3 regions of the Alcanivorax sp. 97CO-5 genome follow, and region 1 is predicted to be linked to each of the others. Evidence: predicted binding sites of a transcription regulator. Region 1 holds the regulator's gene; each other region holds the start of a gene.
What was found. Region 1 encodes PhoB, which activates phosphate uptake and scavenging genes when phosphate is short. Its sites were predicted from a motif close to TGTCATANNNNTGTCANA; they were not measured.
Positions count from the first base shown of each region.

Region 2: a site for PhoB is predicted at 1,755-1,772, ahead of Y017_RS04940 (phosphatase PAP2 family protein). Genes of this name have one in related genera too.
Region 3: a site for PhoB is predicted at 1,037-1,054, ahead of ppk1 (polyphosphate kinase 1). Genes of this name have one in related genera too.

Region 1 covers NZ_KI965907.1:38,794-44,014, reverse strand. The annotation lists gene Y017_RS13610 (chorismate lyase) at 172-786, shown strand; gene ubiA (4-hydroxybenzoate octaprenyltransferase) at 869-1,741, shown strand; gene phoB (phosphate regulon transcriptional regulator PhoB) at 2,067-2,771, shown strand; gene phoR (phosphate regulon sensor histidine kinase PhoR) at 2,862-4,172, shown strand; gene recG (ATP-dependent DNA helicase RecG) at 4,359-5,221, opposite strand, start outside.
Region 2 covers NZ_KI965882.1:1,110-6,330, reverse strand. The annotation lists gene Y017_RS04955 (DUF6776 family protein) at 1-615, shown strand, start outside; gene Y017_RS04950 (polymer-forming cytoskeletal protein) at 652-1,116, shown strand; gene erpA (iron-sulfur cluster insertion protein ErpA) at 1,193-1,552, shown strand; gene Y017_RS04940 (phosphatase PAP2 family protein) at 1,816-2,349, shown strand; gene Y017_RS04935 (anhydro-N-acetylmuramic acid kinase) at 2,437-3,540, opposite strand; gene Y017_RS04930 (OapA family protein) at 3,530-4,849, opposite strand; gene tyrS (tyrosine--tRNA ligase) at 5,006-5,221, shown strand, end outside.
Region 3 covers NZ_KI965888.1:398,486-403,706, reverse strand. The annotation lists gene hemB (porphobilinogen synthase) at 1-712, shown strand, start outside; gene ppk1 (polyphosphate kinase 1) at 1,105-3,219, shown strand; gene ppx (exopolyphosphatase) at 3,316-4,806, opposite strand; gene trxA (thioredoxin TrxA) at 4,994-5,221, shown strand, end outside.

The DNA of each region.
Region 1 (5,221 bases):
CGTTAACCTATCGGCGTAAGGCAAAAAAATCAATGCCAGCCGGCACCGTCTTACATAAGCTCAAGGTTGCTGTTCTCTGATTCCTGAAGCACTAGGGCGCCGCTTGCTCTACCGTAAGACATGGGCCATAGTCCTGCCGCCCGCGATAGTGCGCGATATCATGAGAGAGCCATGTTGCCTGCCGCCCTGCACCCCGATAGCCTTTGGCGCCCACTGGAACAGCTGGTACTGCCCCCGATTATTCGGGACTGGATGGCTGATCCAGACTCTCTGACACGGCGTCTCAAGCGCTACGGCCACTTCAGTGTGGTTCCCGGCCTACATGCTATTGCCTTGCCTCGAGCCGATGAACGGAGGCTGTTATCGCTGCCGGTAAGGCGCGCTGCATTGATCCGTGAAGTGACACTGCACCTGGATGATACCCCGGTGGTTGCTGCCCGCAGTGTGCTGCCGCTCACTAGCCTTGCCGGTGCAAACCGCTCCCTGGGGCACATGGGTAGCCGCTCCCTTGGCCTTGAACTGTATAACCGCCCGATCTGCCAGCGGGATCAGGTGTGGGCCCGACTCGCTTCGACTGACCAACATCATTCGCTATGCTGGGGTCGCCAATCGCGCTTTATCAAACGCGGCGCGCCCCTGCTGGTGGCGGAGTATTTTCTGCCCGCGCTGTGGGAGAAGCTGCACGTCGCACGTTGTGTGCAAGCGTCGTGGCTACACGACAAAGCTTATCTCTATGCATCTATTAGGGGAGAGCCAACGGACGCGGTGCGGTTGTCGCGTTTTTAATTGGTTATCCTCCTGGCTCGAGTCTTGAAACTTGTCGCTTGTCGTTTGAAACTCATCTTCGCCCTGACAACTCGGATGCCCCATGTTTGCCTTTGTTGAACAGCGTTACCCGACTCTCTGGCCCTACATTCAGTTAATGCGCCTTGATCGCCCCATCGGCACGCTGTTGCTGCTATGGCCCACGCTGTGGGCGGTATGGATTGCTGGGGCCGGTACGCCGAGCCTGACCGTTATTGTGGTTTTCTTTCTGGGCGTGGTGATCATGCGGGCGGCGGGGTGTGTGATTAATGACTTTGCCGATCGGAATTTCGATGGCGACGTAGAACGTACTCAGGGACGTCCGCTGGCCACCGGTGCACTCAGCGCCAAACAGGCTCTGGCCCTGTTTGGCGGCTTAGGTCTATTGGCTTTTGGGCTAGTGCTGTTTCTCAATGAGCTGACCTTTTGGCTGTCTTTCGGCGGCTTGGGCCTTGCAGTGCTTTATCCCTTTACCAAGCGTTTCACTTTTATGCCGCAGCTTTTCTTGGGCGCTGCCTTCAGCTGGGCCATCCCCATGGCGTTTGCCGCTGAAACCGGTGAAGTGCCGGAAATCGCTTGGCTGCTGTACGTGGCCAATGTGCTGTGGACGGTGGCCTACGACACTGAATACGCTATGTGTGACCGTGAAGATGACCTGAAACTAGGCATCAAAAGCACCGCCATCCTGTTTGGCGATGCCGACCGCCTGATGATCGCCATCCTTCAAGCCCTGACACTATTGGCATTGATTATGGTCGGCCACCGGCTGGGTTTTTCCTGGCCCTGGTACGCTGGTTTGGTTGGAATGAGCCTTAGCTTTGCCTTTCAGCACAGCTTGATCCGCTACCGTGAACGCTGGCCCAGCTTTCACGCATTTCTGAATAATCATTGGGCCGGAGCATGCGTGTTTATCGGGTTGTATTTTCAGTATTTTTGAATCGCTACAAGTCCCCTATAGCGGGGGTGTCTTAGAGTGCCACCTAATGGTGTTCGGCGCCGCGATTCAAGGGGGACGAAAGGGATAATTCGGTCCACCTGAGCGGCTAATCGAGGGCATATTATTACCGTATCTTAAGGCCTGGCGTGTGTTGTCGTTTGTGGCTTGGGGCTGTCGCCAGATGGTTGCAGGCCTTCCGTTCGTCTTAACCTGCGTTGTTGCGTGGCGGGGCTCTATCTGTCATACACATGTCATAAAAAAGCAATCTAATAGATAACATCCCGAGCGGCACACGCCACTCACAAGACAGGCAAGGAAGGAAGCCATGTCCCGAAACCGTATATTGATTGTTGATGACGAGCCCGCTATTCGTGAGATGGTCGCCGTCGCCCTTGAACTGGCCGATTTCGATGTGCTGGAGGCAGAGAATGCCCAACGTGGCCATGAGATCATCGTCGATGAGCGCCCGGATCTGGTGCTGCTGGATTGGATGCTGCCGTCGGTCACGGGTATCGAACTGGCCCGCCGGCTGAAGCGTGATGAGACTACCAACGAGGTGCCCATCATCATGCTCACTGCGAAAAGCGAAGAAGATAACAAGATTCAAGGGCTGGACGTTGGCGCCGATGATTACATCACCAAACCCTTCTCCACTCGTGAACTAATCTCCCGCATTAAAGCCGTGCTGCGGCGCGCGTCTAGTGTCGCGGCGGAAAAGGCCATTGAAGTAGAAGGTCTGTGCCTGGACCCGGTGAGTCACCGCATTAGCGCCAACGATTCTCCCGTGGACATGGGGCCCACCGAATACAGGCTGTTGGAATTTTTCATGAGCCACCAAGAGCGGGCCTATTCGCGCACCCAGCTACTGGACCAAGTATGGGGTGCTAACGTCTATGTGGAAGACCGTACCATCGACGTGCATATCCGCCGTCTGCGTAAGGCGCTGGCTCCCTTCGGCTACGATCGTTTTATTCAGACCGTGCGCGGTACCGGCTACCGGTTTTCAGTGAAATCGGCCAAGGCAGGTTGAGACGGCAGGCATGCGGCTGCCTATACTAGGCAGCGCCGTCGCCCCCCCCCGATACCGGCTAACGAGCAAAGTAATTGCGGTGGAATACCCATGAAAGCCAGCTTGGCCAAGGAAGTTAATCGCATTGCCGGCCTGATATTTCTGGCCGCTCTGGCTGCCCTGGCAGTGGGCCACACTTGGCCACTGCTGGTAGGGCTGGGGGGCTATATTATTTGGAGCACCCGGCAACTGTTCGCCCTGTACAGCTGGCTGGTGCGCGACGATCATACCGAGCCACCAGACAGTATCGGGCTGTGGGGTGAGTTTTATACCCGCCTTGAGCACTTGTTCCAAAAAGAACGTCGCGCCCAGGAAAACCTGCAAGGCATCATCCACCGCGCCCAACAGTCAGTGAACGCCCTTGACGATGTAGTCATCCTCATCGACCAACACGGTTATCTGGAATATTGGAACCATGCCGCCGAACGTGCCATGGGCTTTAATGCGAGCCAAGATCTGGGCCAGCCACTGACAAACCTGATCCGCCATCCTCGGTTTACCGGTTATCTAAGCAAAGGGGATTTTCAGGACCCGCTGGAAATCCCTTCACCGGTGAATGACAACCGTATCCTGCAGTTCCGCGTAACTGAGTTTGGTATCGGCGAACAATTATTGATTGCTCGTGACGTTACGCGGCTGCATCACTTGGAACAAATGCGCAAAGATTTTGTAGCCAATGTGAGCCATGAATTAAAGACGCCGCTTACCGTGCTCAAAGGCTACCTGGAAACCCTGCTCGATACCCTCCCGGAAGAACAGGCCCGTCTGCGTCGCGCATTGATGCAAATGGACAATCAATCCAACCGCATGGAAGCCCTAGTCGCCGATTTGTTATTACTGGCCCGATTAGAAGGAACGGAAGCTGACAGTGTACGTCAGGCGGTACCCGTTCATGGCATGCTTAATCGGATGAAAGAAAATGCGTTGGCTATAGGCAGCGACAAGGATCACCAGATCGAGCTGGATGTTCCTCTCGACGCACGCTTGATCGCCAATCCGGCTGAACTGGAAAGTGCCTTCGGCAATCTGATTACCAATGCAGTGAAATATACGCCGGCCAACGGCACCATCCGTATCCGTTGGTGGCAAGATTCTTGCGGCGCGCACTTTTCTGTCACAGACAACGGGATTGGCATCGACCCCGCCCACATCCCGCGCTTAACGGAACGTTTTTACCGGCCAGACAATAGCCGCGTTACAGAAACCGGGGGCACCGGCCTGGGCCTCGCCATCGTTAAACACGTAATGATTCGCCATGATGGGCGCTTGGAAATCGTCAGCGAACTGAGCAAGGGCAGCACCTTTACCTGTCATTTCCCGGCGGAGCGGCTGGTTAGCAAGCCAACGGCAGTGGCGGGTTGAATTTCAGGTTCAAGAGGTGTGTTTCTAGCCGGCTGTTGAAATCTCTTTTGTCAGGACGTTCTCAACATTATTGTTTTCGAGAATGGTATGTTTTGGCTTCGGTTTTTTTGCTTTATAAAAAGGAGCAAGACCCCTTTGTCATTCCCCGGTGACAACGCCCCTGATCTTGGGGATTCTTCGTTTGTGTCAGATGTCGGCAAAGTTCTGCCCGCCCTTTAGCCAGCGACGTAACAGGGGGTCGATCCACTGTGGGTAGTCTTGCATTAGTTTGTTGGCGATCTCTTTGGCGGGCTCCATTAACGCTTCATCACGAACCAGATCGGCGATGCGAAAGGCCAGGTCGCCGGTCTGGCGAGTGCCCAGCCATTCGCCGGGTCCACGTAGTTTCAAATCTTCTTCGGCAATAACAAAACCGTCGGTGGTATCGCGCATTACCGCCAGGCGTCGCTTGCCAGTATGCGATAGAGGGTTTTTGTATAGCAGTAAACAGTAGCTTTGCTCGGCTCCACGGCCTACGCGACCGCGTAACTGGTGTAACTGCGCGAGGCCCAACCGTTCGGCGTTTTCCATTACCATGAGGGTGGCGTTGGGTACATCCACGCCCACTTCGATGACGGTGGTGGCAATCAGCAATTGCGCTTCTCCCCGCGAAAAACGTGCCATACGCTCGGCTTTTTCTTTCGCCTTCATGCGCCCGTGTACCAGCTCCACCTTCAGCTCCGGCAAGGCGATCTGTAATTCCGCAAATGTTGCTTCCGCTGCCTGAGCCTGCAGTTCTTCAGACTCCTCAATTAAAGTGCAGACCCAGTAGGCCTGAGTGTTTTTCTTTTTAGCAGAGGGACGGCAGGCATCGTTAATGCGTTCGATTACTTGGGGGCGTCGGCTCTCGGGAAGCACCAAGGTGTCGATGGGCTTGCGGCCCGGTGGCATTTCGTCGATCACGGATGTGTCCAGATCGCTATAGACGCTCATGGCCAGGGTGCGGGGAATGGGCGTGGCGGTGAGGACTAATTGGTGGGGAACCTGAATGCCATGGGCGTTATCCTCGC
Region 2 (5,221 bases), on a different contig from region 1:
GGGGTGCTGCTGTTTTTAATTGGCGGTTGGTTGGGCGCAGGAGGTGTCATGGACGCCTCCGACTCCAACCGCCGTCTGCGTGGGGAAGCCAAGATCCTGCAGGCTGAATTGGACACCGCGCGTAGCCAGCTGGCAGTTTTTCGCGCGGATTCAGAGCTGACTTTGGAGGCTCGTGAAGAGGTGCGTCAGGAGATAAAGGCATTGCAGGATCAAGTCGCGGAACTCGAAGAGGCGGTGCTATTTTATAAAAATGTTATGGCACCGGGCGGTAGCGAGGGGGGCTTGCAGATTGAAAAGATGACGCTGCAGCACAATAGCGACACTGGCGAATATTTGTACCGTGTCGTCCTGGTACAGTCTGGGGATAACCGGGGTTATCTGTCCGGTGATATTAGCTTGCAGTTGCGCGGTGAAAAGAATGGTAAAGCGTTTATTGTTGCTGGCAGCGATTGGCTTGAAGAGGGCAGCGAGACCCAATTCAGATTTCGCTACTTCCAAGAGCTGAACGGCCGATTTAAGGTGCCTGAAGGGGTGGCGGTGCAGGCGCTGGATGTGGATGCTGAGAGCGGCGGCATGAGCCGTTACGAGACACAAAAAACGATAAAGTGGCAGTAGGAGAATCGTGTGCTAAGCCGATACAAAAAAAGCTCGATGACTACAGGATCGTCGTCCCAGGATTACCGTAACCACACATTGATTGCGCCTAGCGCAACCGTCCGTGGTGATATTGAATTTTCCGGAGGTTTGCATATCCAAGGTACCGTGGAAGGCAGTGTCAGTGTGGGCGAGGAGGGTGGCCGCTTGGTAATCGGTGAAAGCGGTGTGGTTAAAGGTGAAATTCGGGTTGCTCAGGTGGTAATTAATGGGCGTGTAGAAGGCGATGTGCACGCCACGGAGAATCTTGAGCTGGCAGAAAAGGCCTCAGTGGAGGGCAATGTATACTATCGCATGGTTGAGATGGTCATGGGGGCGCAGGTGAATGGCAAGTTGGTGCGTCTGGATGACGAACGTCGAAATCTGCCTGCGCCGGATGCCAAAAAGGTTACCAAGCCAGAACCGGCTGAGACGCCAGCCGAAGAGAATGTGGTAGGGAAGGGGAGTGCGGATAATTCTTGACTGTTTTAGTCGGGTACTAGAACATGATCAGTCCGTTCAGGAGGGTTCGTACCTGAGTGGTTTTTCTTCTGCCCAAATGTCAGCCGATAGCGAGAGTATGATCGAGTCAGCACCGATTTCATTTACCGATGTCGCCGCCGCCAAAGTTAAAGAGCTGCGTGACGACGAAGGAAATCCGAACCTCAAGCTGCGTGTTTATATTACCGGTGGTGGGTGCGCAGGGTTCTCTTATGGTTTTACTTTCGATGAGACGATGAACGAGGACGATACTTCGGTAGAGAAAGAGGGCGTCATTTTGCTGGTGGACGCCATGAGTATCCAGTATCTGGATGGCTCCGTGGTCGACTACGAAAAAGGCCTGATGGGCTCACGTTTTGTGGTGAGCAACCCTAATGCGGCTACTACTTGTGGTTGCGGGTCTTCTTTCTCGGTCTAGTCGGCTGTTGAAAACCTTCTTGCCTGCTCAGCTTTTTAGGCCGGTTCGCAATCTAGGTGCAACTTTTAGATTGCGCATCTTTAGCCATCTAAAAAAGCGCAACGGATGTGCTCTAAGTACATTTTGACCACTTTTCAGTGGCCCGCGACCGACTTTTCTGTGTTCCCTTCAGATTTTGCGCTTTGCATGATACGCCTGCTGCTGTCATAAAAAATTCACCGTTCAATCAACAATTCGTCGCTTTTCGGGTAGATACTGAACCCATGATGACGACAAAACCGACATTTCAACGAATGACCGCCGCAGACACCCGGGCCATGTGCTGGTTGCTACAGCAGCCACAGGCAGCCCGTCGTGCCCGTTTGGCGCGGATGGTCTCTCGCTTCGGCGATGGCCCGTTTTATGTGGCTTTGACGCTATGTATATGGGGGATGGATCGCCAGGGTGGCAGTGAGTTTGCTCTCACTGCGATGGTGGCCTACGCCCTTGAGATGCCGTTGTTTGTATTGCTCAAGCATCTAATCAAGCGGCCTCGACCGGCGGATGCGCTGGAAAGCCTGTCGGCATTTATCCAGCCGGCGGATCGATTCAGCTTTCCGTCTGGTCACACTGCAGCAGCCTTTGTGATGGCGTCTTTACTTTGCGTGTTTTACCCGCCGGTGATAGCTCTTGCGTTGGGCTTGGCGCTGATGGTAGGGCTGTCGCGAGTGTTGCTTGGGGTTCATTATCCTTCGGATATTTTTGCTGGAGCCGCCCTTGGCTTTGGCTGTGCCATGATTGGTCTCTGGCTGGTTTAAGGCGCCAGCTTCAAGCTGAAAGACACCAAGCGCTGGCAGTGCCAACTGATAGTTGCCGAGCTGTGCTTTGGCACCTTGCCTTCTTGATCACGGTAAAGTGACCTGCCCCAATATGGTCTCCCTTGACGCGCCGGTAACCACTGGCGCATTGCCTGCTTTTTCTTCCATGCGAGCCCAGGCCAGCCAAGCAAAGGCGGCAGCTTCCACCCAGTCTGGGGCCAACCCCTGTTTGGCGGTACTGGTGACTGGGGTGCTGAGTAGCGCTTGGATGCGCTCTAGCAAGTGTTGGTTATGGGCGCCGCCGCCGCAGATCAACACTTGGTCCGGTTGGAAGTCACTGAGTGCATCGCTGATTGAGTGGGCGGTGAGTTCTGCTAGTGAGGCCTGGACTACGCTGGCAGTGAGTGAATGATTCGCAAGTTGTTCGTTTAGCCAGTCAAGGCTGAAACGTTCCCGCCCAGTGCTTTTTGGGGGGGGCAGCCGGAAATAGGGGTCGCTCAGCAAGGTGTTGAGTAGGGCTAAGTCGGGCTGGGCGCTGGCAGCCCAGTCGCCGTTGCGGTCATAGGCCCGCTGGTGATGTTGCTGAATCCAGCTATCCATCAATACGTTGCCCGGCCCGGTATCAAAGCCGCCGCTGAGCTGGCCATTCTCTAGTAGCGTCACATTGGCCATGCCGCCAATATTTACTACTGCGATGCGTTGATCGGGGCGAGCGAAAAGCTGTTGGTGGAAGGGCGGTACTAGCGGGGCGCCTTGTCCACCCAGAGCGATGTCTTTATTGCGGAAGTTGCTAACCACGGCGATGCCCGTTTTCACAGAGAGGGTGTCTGGGCAGCCCAGCTGCACGCTGAAGCCGGCAGCGTGTGGGCGGTGACGAACGGTCTGTCCGTGACAACCGATGGCGCGAACTTGCTCTGGTGCGATGGCCGCCTGGTCGAGCAGAGTCTGGCAGGTGTTCGCGTAGTGTTCAGCCAATTGAAGGCTGACGGCGCCGGCCCGGTCAATTTCGTTATTGCCCGGCTGGCAGAGGCCGAGAATCTCGCCGCGAAGGCTCTCAGGGATGGGTTGGCTCAGGGTGCTGACCAGTGTGAAATGGTTGTCACTAATGTCGGCGATGACAGCGTCGATACCGTCCAAACTGGTGCCAGTCATCAGCCCGATGAATAGGGCGGGTGGGGCCTTAGAAGACATCGCTGCTGGCCAGTGTTGAGGCTTCGGAGAACAGAGTCATTTGCGCCTTTAGCTGGTTGGCGGCGATCAGAAACTCCGCTCTCTCATTGTCGTTGATGCCGCGAGCCTTAGGAAGGGGTACGGTCAGTGGATTGCGGTGAACGCCGTTGATGCGGAATTCATAGTGCAGGTGCGGGCCCGTGGCTAGGCCGGACATGCCCACGTAGCCAATGGTTTGGCCCTGCTTCACTCGGCGGCCTACGCGCATGTCTTTGGCAAAATTCCGCATGTGAGCGTAGAGGGTGGTGTAGCTCTGACCATGCTTGATGATTAATACATTGCCGTAGCCACCTTTTATGCCGGCGAAGATGACCTTGCCGTCCCCGGCCGCCTTGATCGGGGTGCCGGAGGGGGCGGCGTAGTCGATCCCTTTGTGAGCGCGAATGCGGTTAAGAATGGGGTGTTTACGGCCTAGGCTGAAGCGTGAACTGATGCGAGAGAAGGCTACCGGGGTGCGGATGAATTCCTTACGCAGGGAGCCCCCCTTGATATCTAGGTATTCCACATCCCCGGATAGGGTTTCATAGCGAAAGGCTGTCAGGTGGCGGTCCCGATTCCAGAACTCGGCCATCAATATGTCGCCGACCCCCACTTTTTCGCCGTCCAAGTAGAGTTCTTCGTAAAGGATGCGGAAGCGATCACCCTTGCGAATATCCAGAACAAAATCCACATCCCAGGCGAATAGATTGGCTAGTTGTAACGTCAGCTTGTCACTGATTCCAGCGGCTGCACCGGCGAGGAATAATGAGTCGGTAATTTGAGCCTGGGCAAAACGGGTTTGTTTCTGATATTCGCGCTGGCTGATACGAGTCTGCCAGCGGCCATTTTTGAGGCGAGCGGTGAGGGTTTCCACCCGGGAGGGGTGATACTGTACTGCGGTCAGCGTTTGTTCGTCACTAATGGCAACCTGCAGGGTGTCGCCAGGGCGCAAAGAGGCTAATCGCTCCAGCCGTGTATCACTGCCGATCAGCTTGTAAACTTGTTGAGCTCCAATACCTAGAGGCTGGAGTAGGGAAGATAGGCTGTCGCCAGCTTTTACCGTCACCGTTTGCCATTCTGTGACAATAGTGGCGGGCTTGTTGGTGGGTTGTGGTGTCGGTGTTACGCGTTCCGGCAGACTTATGTTTTGGATGCGTTCCGGGGCGGGTTCGGTACTGTCGGGGCGAAAAGCGATCAGGATGACGCCGCCCAGCAATACCATGCTCAGCAGTAAATGGGTGCGTGGGAACTGGCGCACCAGCCTGCCGGCAGCAGAGATAAGTTGTTTCATTGAGAGTCTGTGAAGCCTGAGTTGAGTAAATAGAGACTGGCGCGCTCCGTGGAGCGCAGCGGAAAACTGGCTTGCAAAGATACCCGCCTTCTCTGGCCGCGTTCAAGTGCTACAATGATGCGCTTTCGTTAATGGGTCTGGAAATTAGAGGTAGGTATGGCCACGGTGGATCAGCAACTGGCACTTATTACCCGCGGGGCGGATGAGATCATCCAGCAAGAGGAGTTGCGGAAAAAACTGGCATTAGGCCGACCGTTACGAGTGAAAGCGGGCTTTGACCCCACCGCCCCGGACTTGCATCTGGGACATACAGTATTGATCAACAAGCTGCGCCAGTTCCAGGAGTTGGGGCACGAGGTGATTTTTCTGATT
Region 3 (5,221 bases), on a different contig from region 1:
GAACCCTGAGGGGCTAGCCCAGCGTGCCGTGCGCGCGATCAAGGCTGCCGTTCCCGAGATGGGAGTCATCACTGACGGCGCCTTGGATCCGTTCACTACCCACGGCCAGGACGGCATCATTGATGACAACGGCTATGTACTCAACGACGTGACCGTGGATGCACTGGTCAAGCAGGCCCTATCCCATGCCGACGCCGGCGCCGACATGGTTGCCCCTTCAGACATGATGGATGGCCGCATCGGTGCCATTCGCGATGCCCTGGAAGCCCACGGCCATATCCACACCCGTATCATGGCCTACTCTGCCAAGTACGCCAGCGCCTACTATGGCCCTTTCCGCGATGCGGTCGGCTCCGCCGGCAATCTCGGCAAGGCGGACAAGACCACCTATCAAATGGACCCGGCCAATTCCGATGAGGCGCTGCATGAGATCGCCTTAGACCTGGCGGAAGGCGCCGACGTGGTAATGGTGAAACCGGGCATGCCTTACTTGGACGTGGTCCGCCGAGTGAAAGACGAATTCAAAGTCCCTGTGTACGCCTATCAAGTGAGTGGTGAATACGCCATGCACATGGCCGCTTTTCAAAACGGCTGGCTGGACCAAGACAAAGTGATGATGGAATCCTTGCTGGCATTCAAACGCGCCGGCGCCGATGGCATCCTCACCTACTTTGCCAAGACGGCAGCGCAAGCACTGAAAAAACAGCGTTAACCGAAGGCGACACGCGCTTCAATGTAAGCAAAACAGGAACGACCCGTGCTTGCCGTTCCTGTTCTGCCTGCCCTTCTCAACACCCTGTGGCCTGCCTATTGATCGTGCTCGGCCTTTCGGTATCCGCCCTAACCTGCGACCACCGAAATCCGCACCCCGGCGAAAAAGATATACCCTCCGACTTTTTTGTTTTTTTGTCTCCTACCGAATTTACTTCCTCCTACAGCCTTTCCTTAGCAGCCTTTCCTTAATCGCGATAGTCTTAGTCATGGCTCGTCACGGACAAACGGGCCCAACAGCCGAATCGCCGATTCATTTTCCGGCTGTCATTACTGCGTAACATTAATGTCATGGAATAGGGCCTACATGCCGGCTCCAGTCAGGACGACACTATGAATGCTTTATCCAATGAACAGGGTGACAACGAGCACAATGTCATTGATTCCAGCAACGGCGAGTTCAGTAATCCGGACTATTATTTGAACCGGGAACTTAGCTTGCTGCAGTTCAATCTGCGGGTGCTCGAGCAAGCCTCGGATGAAAACCACCCATTGATGGAACGGCTGAACTTTTTATTGATTTTTTCCAGCAACATGGACGAGTTTTTCGAAATTCGCGTAGCGGGTTTGAAGCACAAACTGGAAACCCATACCGGGCAGCCCGGTCCCGATGGCCTGCTGCCCGAAGAGCTGCTGGAATCCATCAGCGCCATTACGCACGAAGCGGTAGAGCGCCAGTATCGTATCCTCAATGACGTACTACTCCCTGCCCTGCGTGAAGAAGGTGTGGATTTTCTGCGCCGCGAAGATTGGACCGAAGCCCAAATAGAGTGGGTAAAGAAGTATTTTCGCGAGCAGATATATCCGGTTCTCACTCCAATCGCGCTAGATCCTTCGCACCCCTTCCCACGCTTGGTAAACAAAAGTCTGAACTTCATCGTACCCTTGGACGGCAAGGATGCGTTCGGTCGCTCCACAGGGCTCGCCATTGTACCGGCACCCCGGTCCCTGCCCAGGCTCATTCGCATCCCCGATGAAATCAGTGAAAGCGGTGACGATAACTTCGTTTTCCTCTCCTCCATGATCCACGCTCATGTGTCCGACCTGTTTCCAGGCATGAAGGCCACCGGCTGTTACCAGTTCCGAGTAACCCGCAATGCGGACATGGAAGTGGACGAAGAAGCAGAGGATTTGGCCAGCGCCCTGAAAGGTCAGCTGCTATCACGCCGCTATGGAGACGAAGTGCGCCTGGAAGTAGCCGACAATTGCCCACAGCACCTGATGCACTATCTGCTAGAGCAGTTTGAGCTTACCGAAAAAGACCTGTACGAAGTAAATGGCCCGGTAAATCTGGCCCGCATGTTCACCAGCGTAAACCGGCCGCGTCTGCACTACCCACCCTTCACCCCCAAATTAGCGCCAGTGGTGAAAAAGAGCGAAACCATTTTTGATGCCATCGACCAAGGCGATATCCTGCTGCATCACCCCTATGAGTCCTTTCAGCCGGTGATTAACCTGCTGGCCGAAGCCGCCCGCGATCCCAAAGTGCTAGCCATCAAGCAAACGCTATACCGCACTGGCACCAAGTCAGAAATCCTCGACCATTTGGAAACCGCTGCCCGCAATGGCAAAGAAGTCACCGCCATTGTCGAGCTCCGCGCCCGCTTTGATGAAGAGTCCAATATTGAAGGAGCCCGCCGCCTACAGGAAGCCGGCGCCATCGTGGTCTACGGCGTGGTGGGTTATAAAACCCATGCCAAAATGCTTCTGGTGGTGCGCCGGGATGGTGACGGCATCAAACGGTATGTGCATCTAGGCACCGGCAATTACCACACAAAAACGACCAAGCTATACACAGATTATGGCCTGATGACCTGCGAAAAGAGTATGGGCCAGGACGTGCACAAGATATTTCAGGAATTGACGGGTATGGGTAAGGCGGCCCGGCTGAAGCAGCTCAAGCATTCGCCGTTCACCCTGCACCCCTCGATTATCGAGTGGATCGACTTTGAAACCGCACAAGCCCAGGCAGGTAAACCTGCACGCATTATTGCCAAGTTCAATTCCCTGACAGAAAAAAATATCATGCAGGCCCTGTACCGGGCCAGCCAAGCGGGCGTGGAAATCGACCTAATCATACGGGGCATATGCTGCCTGAGGCCCGGAATTCCTGGCCTGTCGGAGAACATTCGCGTGCGTTCTATTATCGGCCGCTTTCTGGAACACACCCGCATCTACCATTTCCACCACGGCGGTGACGAACTGGTGTATTGCTCCAGCGCCGACTGGATGGAGCGCAATCTGTTCAACCGTGTGGAAACGTGTTTTCCGATCAATGACCCCGCTCTCAAGGCACAGATCTTAGAGCAGGGCCTGCATATCTATTTGCGAGACAACTCTCGCGCCTGGGAACTGCAGCCAGACGGCCACTACCAGCGGGTGCAACCACAAAACGGCGAAGAGCGCTTCATTGCCCAACAGAGCCTGCTCGATACGCTAGGGGGATGAACAAGCTTCTAGCTTTAAAGGGGTTGCGCCGGCTAAAGCGCGCGCCCCCATTTTAAGGCTATTTTCCTCATCGCTAGCGGCTCGCAGCGATTCCTTTCACGCCAACACCAGCTGGTACCCTGCCGCCTGAAAGTAATCGAGTTCCTGCTCCAGGTCCGCTTGGGTAAGCGGGTGCTGCTCCAACCAGCCAACCGGAAAGGTAATGGCAAGACGATTCCCCGTTGCCTGCACGTGAATTTCAGGCACCTTTTCATCACTACGGGCATGGTGCAACCGCACCGCTAAACGCAGTACCAAACATAGTCGCAGCAAGCAGGTTTGTTCATCCTCCGGCAATTCCGCCAGCGCAGCCAAGGGCACCTTGCGACGATGACCGCGCACCATCAACGCCACCATCTGCTGCTCCTGACGAGAAAAACCGGGCAGATCCGAGTTAGTCACCAGATAAGCACCGTGTTTGTGAAACTGGCTATGAGACACCGCCAATCCCACCTCATGGAGCAAACAGCCCCAACGGAGCGTATCCGCGGCCTCGGCTCCCTCGATCTGCCAATCACTGGCTACCTGCTGGTATAACGTCTGGGCTGTGGCACACACTCGCTCTGCTTGGCTGCTTTCCACATGATGGCGATTCATCAGCGCTTGAATACTGCGATCACGCACATCCTCGTGACCAAAGCGCCCCAGTAAGTCGTACAGTAACCCTTCACGTAAAGCGCCACTGGAAACATCCATTTGTTCAATGCCTAACTGCTCGAAAATGCCGTACAAAATGGCCAGACCAGAAGCAAAAATAGGCTGTCGATCCTCACGTAACCCCTTCAATCCCAGCTTGTCCGCGGCACCAGCTTTAATCACCCGTTTACGGGCTTTTTTCATCCCTTCCATGCTAATGCCGAATTCCGACCAACCGTTCTCCACACACACAAGGCTGATTGCCTTGATCGTGCCCGAGGCCCCCACCACCTGCTGCCAACCAAGGCGCTGATAATTGGCATGGATTGATAACACTTCCTGGCGTGCCGCCGTCACCGCCCGATCAAAGGCTTTTTCCGTGATCTCGCCATTGGGGAAAAAACGCTGGGCAAAGCTAACACAGCCCATATGCAACGACTCGGTTTCCGTGGATTCAAACCGCTCACCAATGATCAGCTCAGTGGAACCACCGCCAATATCCACCACCAGCCGCTGCCCAGCGTCATCAGCCAAGGTGTGGGCCACCCCCAGGTAAATCAGCCGCGCTTCCTCTCGTCCGGCTACCACCTCAATATCGTGGCCCAACACGGCTTCCGCGCGGCGGATAAAATCCCGGGCATTACGGGCTTGGCGCAGGGTATTGGTCCCCACCACCCGCACGCTACCGCGTGGAATTCCGGCAATCCGTTGGGCAAACCGGCCAAGGCACTCCAGCGCCCTCTCCACTGTGTCCTCATCCAAGCGATTTTCCCGGTCTAGGCCGGCCCCCAATTGCACCTTCTCCGACAACCCGTCGAGAATCTGGATTTCTCCCTGCGCTTGTCGGGCTACCACCATATGAAAACTGTTCGACCCCAAATCAATGGCAGCCAGATGTTCGCCATGCTCCATAGTCACTCCTTCTTTTGGGCCAATTCTATCCAAAAATCATGGCGTTACGATGTCATAGGCAGCGACTACAGCGATAATTAACGACCTCGCTTGAAATTCTTCACCCGCAACCTGATATTATTCATCATCACAGAGGCCGGTAAGCAACCGTGACAGGTCTTTGAAACCTTTATATCAGGAGAATTCAATGAGCGGCGAGATTATTAACGTGACCGATGCGGACTTCGAAGCCAAGGTCATCAACGCAGACGGCCCCGTGCTGGTCGATTACTGGGCTCCTTGGTGTGGCCCCTGCAAAATGGTCGCGCCGATCCTTGAGCAACTAGCCGGAGAGTACGGCGACAAGCTGACCATTGCCAAAATCAATATCGATGATAATCCGGAAACACCGAAGAAATACGGCGTTCGAGGCATC